Regions from separate parts of the Streptomyces sp. NPDC005303 genome, predicted to be linked through region 1. Evidence: riboswitches for the same ligand, from Rfam matches in the RefSeq annotation. Region 1 holds a riboswitch; each other region holds the start of a gene.
The links. A riboswitch is a leader RNA that binds a small molecule or an ion and turns the genes downstream of it on or off. The one in region 1 is predicted to bind thiamine pyrophosphate.

Region 2: another riboswitch for thiamine pyrophosphate. It lies ahead of thiC (phosphomethylpyrimidine synthase ThiC); the one in region 1 lies ahead of ABZT93_RS13455 (thiamine ABC transporter substrate-binding protein).
Region 3: another riboswitch for thiamine pyrophosphate. It lies ahead of thiO (glycine oxidase ThiO); the one in region 1 lies ahead of ABZT93_RS13455 (thiamine ABC transporter substrate-binding protein).

Annotation. Positions count from the first base shown of each region.
Region 1 covers NZ_JBEXGM010000007.1:141,803-147,014, reverse strand. Annotated here, with positions in the region: gene ABZT93_RS13465 (hypothetical protein) at 518-733, shown strand; gene rlmN (23S rRNA (adenine(2503)-C(2))-methyltransferase RlmN) at 1,462-2,568, shown strand; TPP riboswitch at 2,591-2,698, shown strand; gene ABZT93_RS13455 (thiamine ABC transporter substrate-binding protein) at 2,695-3,771, shown strand; gene ABZT93_RS13450 (iron ABC transporter permease) at 3,747-5,212, shown strand, end outside.
Region 2 covers NZ_JBEXGM010000011.1:88,847-94,058, forward strand. Annotated here, with positions in the region: gene ABZT93_RS18255 (YibE/F family protein) at 1-1,361, opposite strand, end outside; gene ABZT93_RS18260 (hypothetical protein) at 1,278-1,700, shown strand; TPP riboswitch at 1,718-1,907, shown strand; gene thiC (phosphomethylpyrimidine synthase ThiC) at 1,900-3,675, shown strand; gene ABZT93_RS18270 (hypothetical protein) at 3,782-4,645, opposite strand; gene ABZT93_RS18275 (metallophosphoesterase) at 4,839-5,212, opposite strand, start outside.
Region 3 covers NZ_JBEXGM010000012.1:4,527-9,738, forward strand. Annotated here, with positions in the region: gene pknB (Stk1 family PASTA domain-containing Ser/Thr kinase) at 1-732, opposite strand, end outside; gene ABZT93_RS18880 (thiazole synthase) at 851-1,645, opposite strand; gene thiS (sulfur carrier protein ThiS) at 1,649-1,849, opposite strand; gene thiO (glycine oxidase ThiO) at 1,846-3,003, opposite strand; TPP riboswitch at 3,001-3,113, opposite strand; gene ABZT93_RS18895 (hypothetical protein) at 3,166-3,537, shown strand; gene ABZT93_RS18900 (FAD-dependent oxidoreductase) at 3,570-4,793, shown strand.

The DNA.
Region 1 (5,212 bases):
TCCCTGAGAGGAGCGAGTCATTGCACGTCCGTCCCCCTATCCGCCCGAGCTTCGTGAGCGCGCGGTGCGCATGGTCGCGGAGATCAAGCGGCTGAGGGCCGAGAACGCCGAGCTGCGGCGGGCGAACGATTTGTGAGCAGAGAGTGCGAGATGCAACGGCAGTTACGCAGGCGCACGAGCATTCGTCGCCGCCGCGACCCTGATTCTTCCGGTCGCCCTTTCAGGCGGGCCGGCCGCCCGCAGCATCGCAAACGACGAGGTTCTTCCAGGAATGCGCCGAAATCGCAGTCGACGGGCGCATCGGAGCGCAGACGTGGTCGTTCCTCTCCTTCTGGGCCAATCAAACAGACGCCCCGTTCGACTGCTGACCGGATCGAGGACTCACGTACACAGGCAAAGCAAGTGCCGCATGAGTCCTCGTCACCTCGCCAGTCCCCGGCCGCCGCAGTCCACGCGACTGGCCCATGCGACACTCAGGCGCCCCTTTTTCGGGGGCGTACCTGACTCAGGAGTGCGCATGACTCCGCGCCTGAAGCGACTCGGCAACGGACTGATGACCTGCATAGCCGTCGTATGGTGCGGCCACCAGGCCTTGTACGGCGAGGGAGGGCTACGCATCGTGTCCATCGCCTTGTTGATCGTGGGCACGGTGACCGCCATTGGCGCGATCCTCGATCACGTCCTTCCTCGACCGAGGCGACGCCGATCGCCCGACAAGCGAGACGCGGCCTGAGGCTCCTGCAGCCACTCGTTCTCCAGGGTGACGCGTGCTGGAACGTCTTCGCCGACGAGATGGCCGTGACCGACGGGGCTACCACTCCCCCGAGGCCGGAGCCGGATCCCGACGACGTCTCATGGATCGATCCTCCGACTTGCCCCGGATGCGGTGCCTTCGTTCGCATCTACCCGACCACCTACGACCGATGGGTCAGTCTCGCCACGGTGGAGATGCCCGCCAAGGACGTCCCAGAGCCCTTCCGCGGGCGTCTGATGAAGCTGCCGGACCTATCCCGCGTCACGACCGAAATCGTGGCCGTACGGGTCCGTGCAATCGATCCCCTGCCCGGCGAGTCTGTCGTCCCGGCCCACCGCATGATGTGCGGCCCCGCCCGGCCAGAGTTGTAGATCACAGCAGGGAGCCGGCGCGTGCCCCCGGCGTGCCTGATCGGGTGGTGACAGGTCAGCGACTCGCCGGCTCAGACAGCATCCGCGTACGCGATCTTCCGAGCTGGTGATCATTCCTCGGACGCGGAGAAGTCTTCGCCGGCACCATGAGGCCCGAGATCTGCTCCGCGCAGGTGGACCATTACGGCAGCCAGTGTTGGCTCAGCCAGGGCATACGGCGCCTGCGGCCGGGCCGTCCCTGGGCCGTCCGGCGCCGACAGTCGGCACCCACAGGTGACCACCCCCACCCCGCTCCGGCCTGGGCTCCCGGTGATGATCTGCCACACTGGAAGGGTTATGCCTGCACCCGGAGAACTCACTTTCGTCGCCCCCCGCGGAGCCCAGAAGCCGCCGCGGCACCTCGCCGACCTCACGCCCGCCGAGCGCAAGGAGGTCGTGGCGGGGATCGGGGAGAAGCCGTTTCGTGCGAAGCAGCTCTCGCAGCACTACTTCGCGCGGTACGCGCACGACCCGGCGGAGTGGACGGACATCCCGGCCGGGGCGCGCGGCAAGCTCCAGGAGGCGTTGCTTCCCGAGCTCATGACCGTCGTACGGCATCTGTCGACCGACCAGGGGACCACGCGCAAGACGCTGTGGCGGCTGTTCGACGGGACGCTCGTGGAGTCGGTGCTGATGCGGTACCCGGACCGGGTGACCATGTGCATCAGTTCGCAGGCCGGGTGCGGGATGAACTGTCCCTTCTGCGCCACGGGGCAGGCGGGGCTGGACCGGAATCTGTCCACCGCCGAGATCGTCCATCAGATCGTGGACGGGATGCGGGCGCTGCGGGACGGGGAGGTGCCGGGCGGGCCCGCGCGGCTCTCCAACATCGTCTTCATGGGGATGGGCGAGCCGCTCGCCAACTACAAGCGGGTGACGCAGTCCATCCGCGCGCTCACCGATCCCGCTCCTGACGGGCTCGGGCTCTCGCAGCGGGGCATCACCGTGTCGACCGTCGGGCTCGTGCCGGCCATCCACCGGTTCTCCGACGAGGGCTTCAAGTGCCGGCTCGCGATCTCCCTGCACGCGCCCGACGACGAGCTGCGCGACACCCTCGTGCCCGTGAACACCCGGTGGAAGGTGCGCGAGGTCCTCGACGCCGGGTTCGAGTACGTGGAGAAGAGCGGGCGTCGGCTGTCGATCGAGTACGCCCTCATCCGGGACATCAACGACCAGGCTTGGCGGGGGGACCGGCTCGGGCGGCTGCTCAAGGGCAAGCCCGTGCACGTCAACCTCATCCCGCTGAACCCGACCCCCGGGTCCAAGTGGACCGCCTCGCGGCCCGAGGACGAGAAGGCGTTCGTCGAGGCCATCGCCGCCCATGGTGTGCCGGTGACGATCCGGGACACCCGTGGGCAGGAGATCGACGGGGCCTGTGGTCAGCTGGCGGCCACCGAGCGGTAATCTTTGCCTGTACGTACATCTTCATATCCGACAGGGGAGCGCCACAGCGCTGAGAGTGCGGCAATCGGGCCGCAGACCCTCTGAACCTCGCCCAGGTCATTCTGGGTAGGAAGTTCGGTCATCACCGTGAACAACAAGAAGTTTTTCGCTGCCGTCGTCGGCCTCGGCCTGGTCACGCTGTCCGCGTGCGGGTCGTCGTCCGACAAGGGCAGCAGCTCCGACTCCAAGACCGTCACCCTCGTCAGCCACGACTCCTGGGCCGTCTCCAAGAGCGTCCTCGCCGACTTCGAGAAGAAGTCCGGCTACAAGGTCAAGGTCCTGGAGGACGGCGACGCCGGGCAGGCCGTCAACAAGGCCATCCTGACCAAGGACAACCCGCAGGGCGACGTCTTCTTCGGCGTCGACAACACCCTGCTGTCCCGCGCGCTCGACAACGGGCTCTTCCAGTCGTACGAGGCGAAGGGCTCGGACCGGATCAAGGACGAGTACCGGGTCGACCAGGACAAGCACCGGGTCACCCCCATCGACACGGGCGACATCTGCGTCAACTACGACAAGGCCTGGTTCACCGAGCACAAGCTCCAGCCGCCGACGTCGTACGACGATCTGATCAAGCCCGCCTACAAGAACCTCCTCGTCACCGAGAACGCCTCCACCTCCTCGCCGGGCCTCGGCTTCCTTCTCGGGAGCGCCGCGAAGTACGGCGACGACGGCTGGCAGGGCTACTGGAAGAAGCTCAAGGCCAACGGCGTCAAGGTCGTCGACGGCTGGGAGCAGGCCTACAACGAGGAGTTCTCCGGGTCGGCCGGAGGCAAGAAGGCCAAGGCCGACCGGCCGCTCGTCGTGTCGTACGCCTCCTCGCCGCCCGCCGAGGTGATCTACGCCGACCCGAAGCCGAAGACCGCGCCCACCGGGGTCGCCGACGGCACCTGCTTCCGGCAGACCGAGTACGCCGGGCTGCTGAGCAACGCCAAGAACACCAAGGGCGGCAAGGCGTTCCTGGACTTCCTGCTCACCAAGGAGTTCCAGGACGACATGCCGCTCAACATGTTCGTGTATCCGGTCGTCGAGGGCGCCCAGGTGCCCGCCGAGTTCACGAAGTACGGTCCGCAGGCCAAGGATCCCGAGACCATGGACCCGGCGAAGATCGCCGACAACCGTGACGACTGGGTCAAGTCATGGACCTCGCTCGTACTGAAGTAAGGCCCCGCCAGGGCTTCAGGAACGCGGCGGCCCGGCTCGGGCTGGTGGCCGTGCCCGTCGCGTTCTTCGCGGTCTTCTTCGCCTATCCCGTCGCCGCGATCGTCACGCGCGGACTCAAGGCCGACGGGACCTGGCAGCTCGGCAGGATCACCGACGTCCTCGCCCAGCCGGACATCCGGCACGTCCTGTGGTTCACCACCTGGCAGGCGCTCGTCTCGACAGCGCTCACGCTCCTGGTCGCACTCCCCGGCGCGTATGTCTTCGCGCGCTTCGACTTCCCCGGCAAGCAGGTCCTGCGGGCCGTGGTCACCGTCCCCTTCGTGCTGCCGACCGTCGTCGTCGGCACGGCCTTCCTGGCGCTCGTCGGAAGGGGCGGCCTCACGGACGACCTGTGGGGCGTACGGCTGGACACCACCGTGTGGGCGATCCTGCTCGCGCACGTCTTCTTCAACTACGCGGTCGTCGTACGGACCGTCGGCGGACTGTGGGCCCAGCTGGATCCGCGTCAGGAGGAGGCCGCGCGGATGCTGGGCGCGTCCCGGCCGGCGGCCTGGCGGACCGTCACGCTGCCCGCGCTCGCGCCCGCCGTGGCCGCCGCCGCGCTGATGGTCTTCCTCTTCACCTTCACCTCCTTCGGTGTGGTGCAGATCCTCGGCGGGCCGACCTTCTCGACCCTCGAGGTGGAGATCTACCGGCAGACCTCCGAGATCTTCGACCTGTCCACGGCCGCCGTGCTGACGCTGATCCAGTTCGCCGCGGTGGGCGCGGTCCTCGCCCTGCACGCCTGGACCGTACGGCGCCGGGAGAGCGCGCTGCGGCTCGTGGACGCGTCCGTCACCGCCCGACGGCCGCGCGGCGCGGGGGAGTGGGGGCTGCTGGCCGGGGTCGTCGGCAGCGTCGCCGTACTCCTGGTACTGCCGCTCGCCGTGCTCGTCCAGCGGTCGCTCGGCGCCCCCGGCTTCGGCTATTACCGGGCGCTGACCCGCGACGACGGCGGGGTCTTCCTCGTCGCGCCGATCGAGGCGGTCGGGAACTCGCTGGAGTACGCCCTCGCCGCGACCGCCATCGCGGTGCTGGTCGGAGGACTCGCGGCGACCGCGCTGACACGGCGGGACGCGGGGCGGTTCGTGCGGGGCTTCGACGCGCTGCTGATGCTGCCGCTCGGGGTGTCCGCGGTGACCGTGGGCTTCGGGTTCCTGATCTCCCTCGACGAGCCGCCGCTGGACCTCAGGCAGTCGTGGATCCTGGTGCCGCTCGCGCAGGCGCTGGTCGGGGTGCCGTTCGTCGTCCGGACCATGCTGCCCGTGCTGCGGGCCGTCGACCACCGGCTGCGGGAGGCCGCGGCCGTGCTCGGGGCCTCGCCGTGGCGGGTGTGGCGGGAGGTCGATCTGCCCATGGTGCGGCGGGCGTTGCTGATCGCGGCGGGCTTCGCTTTCGCCGT
Region 2 (5,212 bases), on a different contig from region 1:
GGTCGGTCGGCCGAGACCACCAGGGCCGCCAGGGCCGTCGTGACCGGAACCGAGGCGACGAGGCCGATCGAGCCGACCAATGTGCGCACGATCTCCTCCGCGACCAGCTCGCTGTTGGCGACGGTCCCCACACTGGACTGCGCGATGGAGAAGAGCAGGAGCAGCGGCAACGCGGCACCGGCGTAGGCGAGGACGAGGGTGTTGACGACGGACGCGATGTGGTCGCGGCCGATCCGGATACCCGCGCGGTACAGCCCACGCCAGCCCATGGTCGGGTTGGCCTCGTGCAGCTCCCAGACCGCCGACGTCTGCGTGACCGTCACGTCGTCGAGGACACCGAGGGAGCCGATGATGACCCCGGCGAGCAGCAGACCGCTCATGTCGATCGACGGGTACAGCCCGTGGATGAGCCCGGTGTTGTCATCCGTGTTGCCCGTCAGTGCGGCCCAGCCGATGAATTGCGAGCCGAGGATGCCGATCAGTACCAGGGAGATCAGCGTCCCCAGTACCGCGACGGAGGTGCGGGCCGACAGACCGTGGCACATGTAGAGGGCGATGAGCATGATGGCGCTCGCCCCGACCACCGCCACGAGCAGCGGGTTCGAGCCCTGCAGGATCGCGGGCAGGACGAAGAAGTTCAGCAGCAGGAAGCTGACGGCCAGCGCGACCAGTGCCATGACACCGCGCATTCGTCCGACGACCACGACGGCCAGCGCGAAGATGCCGGCGAGCAGTCCCATCGGGAATTTGCGGTTCACGTCGGTGACCGAGTACTGGAGGTCCTTGGGCGCGGAGGGTTCGTAGGCGACCACAACCTTCTCGCCCTCGTGCAACTGCCGCGACTGGTCCGGCTGGACGATCTCAGTGAAGGTACGGCCCTTGTCGTCTCCGGTGTCGACCCGGATCGTCGCCTTCTTGCAGGTGCCGTTCGCCTGCTGCTCGGCGGACGAGCCCTCGGCGGTGGAGGTGTCCCCGGTCGGGGTCTCCCCCGAGGCGTTCACCGACTTGCAGCTGACGCTCACGACCTTGCTGACCGTGGCCTGCTGGGTCTGCCGGTCGAAGCCGACCCCGGTGCGTTCGTGCGCCGGGGCACCACCGGGCCACAGCACCCCGAGCCCTACCACCACGGCTACGCCGAACGGGATGAGGATCGCCGCGATGACCTTGCGCAGGTGCTTGGAGACGGGAGTGGCCGGCCCATGGCTATGACTGTGCGAGTGACCGTGCCCACGGTCGGAGCCGGGCATGCTCCCATGCCCATGCCCATGCCCATGCCCATGCCCATCACCGGAACCATGCCCATGCCCGTCATCGGATCCATGGCCACGCCCCTGCCCGTCGTGGCCACCACCGTCACCCAGACCGCCGCCACCACCGCCTGGGGCAGCGTGGCTCACGCCTGGACCGCGGCCGTAGCCGTGACCGCCGCCATGCGCGCCACTGTGCTGCTCCTGCTCATGCCAGCCGCCGACCCCGCCGACCCCGCCGACCCCGCCGACCCCGCCGACCCCGCCGGCCCCACCAGCCCCACCGTCTCCGAAGCCATCGCGGGAGCCGCTGCCCGGGCCGTGCCCAGGGCCGTTTCCGGAGCCAGGCCGGCGCGGAGGCTCGGGGGGCGGGTACGGGGGCTGATGCGTCGTGGTCACCGCCCGATCATCGCAAGAACGACAGGGGCCCTCTGTTCACCGCGCCCGAATTGACGCTAGCGTGGAGCCACCTTTGTACACGCGGGAGCTCGGAGCACCGGGCTGAGAGGGCGCTGACCTCCGTCCCAGCGATGTTTCACGTGGAACGTCATCTCAAGCGAGTGACGTTCCCCACGAAACGTCGGCAGACGGAAGCCGCTGCGTCGACCGCCGAACCTGTTACCGGGTAATGCCGGCGTAGGGAGTAGGTCTCATGACCATCAAGGACGCGCGCACGCCTGCCTCCGACCAGCTCGACGAGGCCGGGAAGTCCATCGGCTGGCACAAGGCGTACGTCGAGGGCTCGCGCCCCGATCTGCGGGTGCCGGTCCGACAGGTGCACCTCACCAACGGGCAGTCGGTCACGTTGTACGACACCTCGGGCCCGTACACCGATCCGCTCGCGGAGACGGATGTCCGTCGGGGCCTTCTGCCGCTGCGGGAGAACTGGATCATCGCCCGCGGGGACACCGAGGAGTACGCGGGGCGTCCCGTGCGCCCCGAGGACGACGGCATCAAGCACACCTCACCGCGGGGAGGTCTCCGTAACCTCGACGCGGTCTTCCCGGGGCGGTCCCGCCAGCCGCGCCGCAGCCGTGACGGCCAGGCGGTCACACAGCTCGCCTATGCCCGACGCGGTGAGATCACACCGGAGATGGAGTACGTGGCCATCCGGGAGAACGTTGCTCCCGAGGTGGTCCGTGAGGAGATCGCGGCGGGCCGCGCGGTGCTGCCGGCGAACGTCAACCACCCGGAGATCGAGCCGATGATCATCGGCAAGCGGTTCCTGGTGAAGGTCAACGCCAACATCGGCAACTCGGCGGTGACCTCCTCCATCGAGGAGGAGGTCGAGAAGATGACCTGGGCGACCCGCTGGGGCGCCGACACGGTCATGGACCTGTCCACCGGCCGCAACATCCACACCACCCGTGAGTGGGTGCTGCGCAACTCCCCCGTCCCCATCGGCACGGTGCCGCTCTACCAGGCACTGGAGAAGGTCGACGGCCGCGCGGAGGAGCTGACCTGGGAGATCTACAAGGACACGGTCATCGAGCAGGCCGAGCAGGGCGTGGACTACATGACGGTCCACGCGGGCGTGCGCCTGCCGTACGTACCCCTGACGGCCAACCGCAAGACCGGCATCGTCTCGCGCGGCGGCTCGATCATGGCGGCGTGGTGCCTGGCGCACCACAAGGAGTCGTTCCTGTACGAGAACTTCGAGGAATTGTGCGAGATCCTCGCCGCCTATGACGTCACGTACTCGCTGGGCGACGGCCTCAGGCCCGGCTCGATCGCGGACGCCAACGACGAGGCGCAGTTCGCGGAGTTGCGCACGCTGGGGGAACTCAACCGGATCGCGAAGCGTTTCAACGTACAGACCATGATCGAGGGCCCGGGACACGTCCCGATGCACAAGATCAAGGAGAATATCGACCTTCAGCAGGAGATCTGCGATGAAGCTCCGTTCTATACGCTCGGCCCGCTGACCACGGACGTCGCGCCGGCCTACGACCACATCACCTCGGGCATCGGCGCCGCCATGATCGCCTGGTGGGGCACAGCGATGCTCTGCTACGTCACGCCCAAGGAGCACCTGGGCCTGCCCAACCGGGACGACGTCAAGACGGGTGTCATCACCTACAAGATCGCCGCCCACGCGGCCGACCTCGCCAAGGGACACCCAGGCGCCCAGGAGTGGGACGACGCCCTCTCCGACGCCCGCTTCGAGTTCCGCTGGGAGGACCAGTTCAACCTGGCCCTCGACCCCGACACGGCCCGGGAGTTCCACGACGAGACCCTCCCGGCCGAACCGGCCAAGACGGCTCACTTCTGCTCGATGTGCGGGCCGAAGTTCTGCTCGATGAAGATCTCCCAGGACATCCGCCGCCGTCACGGCGGCAGTCAGGGGGAGATCGAGGAGGGCATGGCCCAGAAGTCGAAGGAGTTCGCGGCGGCGGGCAACCGGGTCTATCTGCCGATCGCCGACTGAGGCGGGCGATCCGTCGGCGGCCGAACCGTCGGCGGGTGGCCCGCGGTCGGGTCTTCGGCTTGCGCTCCCCGTGGTGGGGGCGCAAGCCGAGGGGCTGTGCCGGGTGTCATTCCGGCTGGTGCTCCGGCCCCCCGAAGTCCGGGCTGGTGTAGTCCGGGCTGGTGAAGCTCGGGCGGGAACCGGAGGCTCCTTCGTCCGGGCTGCTGAAGCCCGGGCGGTCGTAGCCCAGGCTGGGCATCCGGCTGGTCGGCGCGGGCGGTGCCGTGTGGTGCAGTGCGGCGGTGCCGGGATCGGTCAGTGCCTCTCTGAGGAAGGGGAGGAGGCCGCGTTCCAGCAGGGCCTCGCGCCAGGCGTCCCTGGCCCGTGCCACCTCCTCGCTGAGTTCGCCGTACCCCGCGTCCGGCGAGGGCCGGTTGCGCAGGGCGGTGAGCAGCAGGCCGCCGGCGGCGACCAGGATCGCGGCCGCGGTCAGGGCGCCGAACACCCACCCGATGGTGATCATGGCGTGGGCGAACGCCGGTGGTGGGCTGAGCATCTGGAGGATGTAGCCGACGAGCAGGAAGATCGCCGCGGCGATTCCGGCGAGGACGGGCGTCAGGACGGCGGCGACGGCGACGGCGCCCGCACCGGCGGTCTCGGCGACCTCTCCCATGGTGGTGGCGAGCCCCATCGCACCCGTGCCCGAGTCGGCGGGACCGGGTTCGTGCACGGACGACAGGGTGGACGGCGTCGCCGGGCGGCGCTGTTCCTCGCGGACCTTCACGTAGTACTGGTACTCGGTCGCCGCGGCCGCCGTGATGAGTGCGGTGGCGTTGAGCGCCATGGTGCGCAGCTGTTCGGGGTTCAGCCGCTGTCCGACAGCGGCCAGTTCCGGGCGGGTAGGGGCGGAGCGCAGCGCCTCGTCGAGGATCCGCTCGTACTCCTGGCGGTCCTCGCTGTGCAGGTGCTGCGGAACGCTGTTCATGTGCATCCCCCGATGCTCCGTAGGGCTTGGGGCTCGCATGCCAACGAGCCGTCGGGCAGAAACGGAGGGGAGCCTGCTACGGATAAGCCGATGGTAGAGCGGTCACGGCACACGGTGACAGGGGGTTTCCAGAAATTGGCCTCTGGCCTGCGCGGTCGATGGTCGGTCCGCCGTGGGGGAACGTCTGCCCTGTGAAGGTTCAGATATCCAGGGGCAGTTGCTGGACCAGCAGTTTTCCGGCCATGGTCACTCCGCCGTCCATGGCGATGGCCAGACCGTCGGCGTAGATGTGCGGTCCCTCGACCACCGGACCGGATTCCTCCTTGTCGTCCTCGGAGCCCACTTCGCCGAGCAGATAGGGGATCGGGCTGTGGCCGTGGACGATGCGGGTGCCGCCGTATGTGTCGAGCAGGGAGCGCACATGGTCGGCGCCGCCTTCGTCACGGAAGGAGAAGCGCTTGGTGAGTTTCCGGAACAGGTCCCAGACCTCGTCCGCGTCATTGCGCGTGAGGGTCTCGCGGACGGTGTCGTTGACCGCCTCGATCGAGTCGCCGTAGTCGAGGTAGGCGGTGG
Region 3 (5,212 bases), on a different contig from region 1:
CAGTCCCGGGACCGCGGCCGAGGGGGGCGGGACGTCCTCGTGGAGGTGCTTGTAGAGGACTATGGCGGGGGAGTCGCCCTCGTGCGGCTGGCTGCCGGTCAGCATCTCGTACAGCACGACACCGCACGCGTACACGTCGACGCGGGCGTCGGCGGCGCCCGGCTGCTCGATCTGCTCGGGTGAGAGGTAGGACACCGTCCCGAGGACGGCTCCGGTGGTACTGGTCACGGTGTTCACGGACCGCACCAGACCGAAGTCGGCGACCTTGACCCGGCCGTCGTCCCCTATCAGGACGTTCTCCGGCTTCATGTCCCGGTGCACGAAACCGGCGCGATGCGCGGCGCCGAGTGCGGCCAGGACCGGCTCCAGGATGTCCAGGGCGGCGCGCGGCTGCAGGGCCCCGCGCTCGCGCAGCACGTCACGCAGGGTGCAGCCGGCGACGTACTCCATGGCGAGGTAGACGTACGACCCGTCGGTGCCCTGGTCGAAGACCTGCACGACGTGGGGGTGGGCGAGCCGGGCGACGGACTTGGCCTCCCGGATGAACCGCTCGACGAAGGTCCCGTCCGCGGCGAGCGCGGGGTGCATCACCTTGAGCGCGAGCACGCGGTCCAGACGGGTGTCCAGGGCCCGGTAGACCGTGGCCATCCCGCCGACCGCGATCCGCGCGTCCACGCGATAGCGGCCGTCGAGCACCTGCCCGACCAGCGGGTCCTGAAGGGTCGTATCCACGCAGGCGAGTCTACGAGCCGCCGCCGACAGTCCATCCGGTTCGGCGGATTTGGCGGCCGTACTGCAGCTGACCTGTGACGGAGGTCGCACCTGGTCGTGTCCCAGGTCGAACGTGTGTTCAGAATGCCGGACGTTCCGGATCCAGTACGGCCCTGCCCTCCACCGGCGACGACGCCTCGGCGAAATGCCGCCGGGGGATGCGTCCCGCCCGGTAGGCCAGCCGCCCCGCCTCCACCGCATGCCGCATCGCGTGCGCCATCAGCTCCGGCTCTTGCGCCCGCGTCACCGCTGAGGCGAGCATCACACCCGCGCACCCCAGTTCCATCGCCAGTGCCGCGTCCGACGCCGTGCCCGCCCCCGCGTCCAGGATCACCGGCACGCGCGCGTGCTCGACGATCAGCTGGAAGTTGTGCGGGTTGCGGATGCCGAGGCCCGAGCCGATCGGGGAGCCGAGCGGCATGATCGCCGCGCAGCCCACGTCCTCCAGCCTGCGGGCCAGCACGGGGTCGTCGTTGGTGTACGGCAGCACCGTGAAGCCGTCGTCCACCAGGGTCTCCGCCGCGTCCAGGAGCTCGATGGGGTCCGGCAGGAGGGTGCGCTCGTCCGCGATGACCTCCAGCTTGACCAGGTCGGTGCCGAGCGCCTCACGCGCGAGGCGGGCGGTCAGGACGGCCTCTCCGGCGGTGAAGCAGCCCGCCGTGTTCGGGAGCACCCGGATGCCGAGCTTCTCCAGCACGGACAGCACCGAGCCGTGCACCGAGGGGTTCACCCGGCGCATCGCGACCGTCGTCAGCTCCGTGCCGGAGGCGGCCAGCGCCCGCTCCAGCACCTCCAGGCTGGGCGCCCCGCCCGTGCCCATGATCAGCCGGGACGAGAAGGACGTACCAGCGATGACGAAGGGATCGTCGGCCATGGGTCAGCCTCCTTGGACGGCGGTGAGGACTTCCACGCGGTCTCCCTCGGAGAGGGGCGTCGAGGGCCACTGCGCGCGCGGGACGACGGTCTCGTTGAGCGCGGCGGCCACTCCGGAGGGCGCCGGCGTCAGCGCCCGCACGACGGCGTCGAGAGCCGTGCCGGGAGCGAACCGGCGCGGCTCCCCGTTGACGGAGATGTTCATGCCGGCTGCTCCACGGACTCCAGGAACCGCCTCGGGGTGAACGGGCGGGCCACCTCCGGCAGTTCACCGGTCGTCAGGGCGTGTGCCATCGCGTCCCCGGTGACCGGCGTCAGCAGCACACCGTTGCGGTAGTGCCCGGTGGCCAGCAGGAGGCCGGGCAGTTCCGTCGGGCCGAGCAGCGGGGCGTTGTCCGGGGAGCCGGGACGCAACCCCGCGCGGGTCTCCGTCAGCGGCAGCTCGGTGATGCCGGGGACCAGTTCGTGCGCGTCCCGCAGCAGTTCGTACACCCCGCCCGCGGTCACCGTCGTGTCCCAGCCCAGCTCCTCGCTGGTCGCGCCGATGACCAGCTCGCCGCTCTCGCGCGGCACCAGGTAGACCTGGCTGCCGCGCACGACGGCTCGCACGGTACGGCTCAGGAAGGGCGCGAGGCGCGGAGGCACGGTCAGGCGCAGCACCTGCCCCTTCACGGGCCGCACGGGAGGCAGGAGGGCCTGCGGGACCCCTTCCAGGCGGCCGCTGAGGCTCCCGGCGGCGAGCACCACCTGGCCCGCGCCCAGTTCCTCGCCGTCCGTGGTGGCGACCCCGGCGGCCCGGTCCCCTGCGACACGCAGACGTTGCGCCCAAGTGCGGTGGAACATCACACCCGCCCGCTCGCAGGCGGCCAGCAACGCGCGCGTGAGGCGGCGCGGATCGATCTGGTGGTCGCCGTCCACCCGCAGCCCGCCCCGCACGCCCGGCGCGAGCATCGGCTCCAGGCGTCGGCACTCCCGGCCGGACAGCCACTCCGACTCCAGACCCGACTGCCTCTGCAGCGCGTGCAGTTCGCGAAGATGAGCGCGGTCGTCGGCGTCCAGGGCGACGGCGAGCGTGCCGCACCGGCGGTAGCCCAGGTCGAGGCCGGTCAGTTCGGTGAGTTCGGCCGCGAAGCCGGGATAGCGGTGGGCGGAGGCGAGGTTCAGGCTCAGCAGGGTCTGCTCGCCGTAGTGCAGTTCGGTGACCGCGGCCAGCATCCCGGCGGCCACCTGGGCGGCCCCGCCGCCCGGTTCGGGGTCCAGCACGGCCGTGGTGAGACCGCGCTGAGCGGCCCGCCAGGCCGTGACCAGGCCGATGATGCCGCCCCCGACGACGAGGACGTCTGACGTACGTGAGGACATGGGCGTCCAGCCCCTCCCTTCGCCGGCATGACCCGGATCAGGTTCGTACGGTCGGAGGCCGCCCAGCCTCCCTCTCAGCCCGGTGCGTCCGGGCTCCCGCGAGTGCTCTACGTTGGCCACCCTAGCCCGTGCCCGCGCGCCTCTGTAAGGGAGCCTTCCACCATGCCCCGCTCGCTCGACGGCCTCGTCCTCGCCCCGGTGGCCGATCAGGCCCCAGGGCAGGTGGGTACGCGGACCCGGTTCACCTACCACGAGAAGGACGGGGAGATCTGGGCCGAGTACGCGGGCGGTGACGTCGTACGCGGACATCTCGTCGGCACGCGCGCGGGGGACCGCCTCGACTTCCGGTACGTCCAGCTCAAGCGCGACGGAACGACATCTTCCGGGCACTGTGTCTCGACCGTCGTGGAGCTTGCCGACGGCCGGGTGCGGCTGGAGGAGACGTGGGAGTGGGAGTCTCAGACGGGCAGCGGGACGAGTGTGGTGGAACAGGTGAACGAGGTTGTGCAGCAGGTCACGGCGCATGACTCCTGACTGACTGTTTGTCAGTTGACTATGGTGATCAAATGAGCGAGCAGACGCAGGCGCGGGCGCAGCGGCGGGTGGTCGTGGTCGGCGCGGGCATGGCCGGGGTGCAGACCGCGGTCGCCCTGCGCGAACAGGGCTTCTCCGGAACCGTCACGATCATCGGCGCGGAGCCCCATCAGCCGTACGACCGTCCGCCGCTCTCCAAGGCCGTACTGCTGGGCAAGGCCGAGGGCTCCGCCTTCGACGTGGACTTCGAGGCCCTCGGCATCGAACTGCTGCTGGGCCGCGAGGTGTCGGGGGTGCGCCCCGAAGCGCACGAACTGGACACCGAGGCCGGGCCCTTGCCGTACGACGTCCTGGTCCTCGCCACCGGCGCCGAACCGATCCGGCTGCCCGGCACGGAGGGTGTGCCCGGCGTGCATCTGCTGCGCACCCTGGACGACGCCGAGCGACTGCGCCCCGTCCTGGTCGGCCAGCACGACATCGTGGTCGTCGGCGCGGGCTGGATCGGCGCCGAGTTCGCCACCGCCGCGCGCGAGGCGGGCTGCGCGGTGACGGTCGTGGAAGCCGCCGACCGGCCCCTCGCGGGCGCGCTGCCCGCCGAGGTGGCGGCACCGATGACCTCCTGGTACGCCGACGCGGGCGCCGAATTGCGCACACGCGCGCGCGTGGAGCGTGTCGAGCCCGGCGCGGTCGTCCTGGACGACGGCTCCCGGGTGCCCGCGGGCGCCGTCCTGGTCGGTATCGGCGCCCGGCCCGCCACGGCCTGGCTCGCCGGTTCGGGCATCGAACTCGGCGCCCCCCACCGCGAGGTCGTCGCCGACGAGCGCCTGCGCACCTCCGTGCCGGACGTCTACGCGGTCGGCGACTGCGCCTCCTTCCCCTCGGGGAGGTACGGCGAGCGCCTGCTGGTCCACCACTGGGACAACGCCCTGCAGGGCCCCCGCACGGTGGCCGCCGACATCCTGGGCGAGACCCCCACGGTCTACGACCCGGTCCCGTACTTCTGGTCCGAGCAGTTCGGCCGCTTCGTCCAGTACGCCGGGCACCACGCCTCCGCCGACACGACCCTGTGGCGCGGCGAGCCGTCCGGTCCCGCCTGGACGGTGTGCTGGCTGCGCGAGAACCGCCTGGTGGCCCTCCTTGCGGTGGGCCGCCCCCGGGATCTGGCCCAGGGACGACGCCTCATCGAGGCGGGCACGGCGATGGACCCGGCCCTGCTGGTGGACCCGGCGAGGCCGCTGAAGGCGGCGACGGCGTAGACGGCCCGGCCGTCGCCCCCCGGGTGACGGCCGGGCCGCGGGTGGCCTCCCACACTCCCGTCCGGCGGCTGTTTCCGTCGGGTTGGTGAGCCGCCCCCGAGGGCTGTGGCGGTCGTCGTCCCTGGGCGGCGGCCGGGGCGCGGGTGGCCTTTCACGCTCCGTCCGACGGCCTGTTCCAGCCGTCACGGCGAGCCGTCCCACGGCATCGATGCCCGGTGGAGCCCCGAAGACCGCGAGCCACGGCCGGCCGACACACAGGCCTATGCCGGAGGCGTGGCGGCCGACCCAGCGCTTCTTCCCGATGCGACGGAAGAGTCGGCGGTCCGGCGGCGGTCGGTGGTACACCCGGTCGCCGGCTGCCGGTGGTACACCCGGTTGCCGCCGGCCGGAGGCGTCTCGGTGGGTCTCGGGTGGCCCGT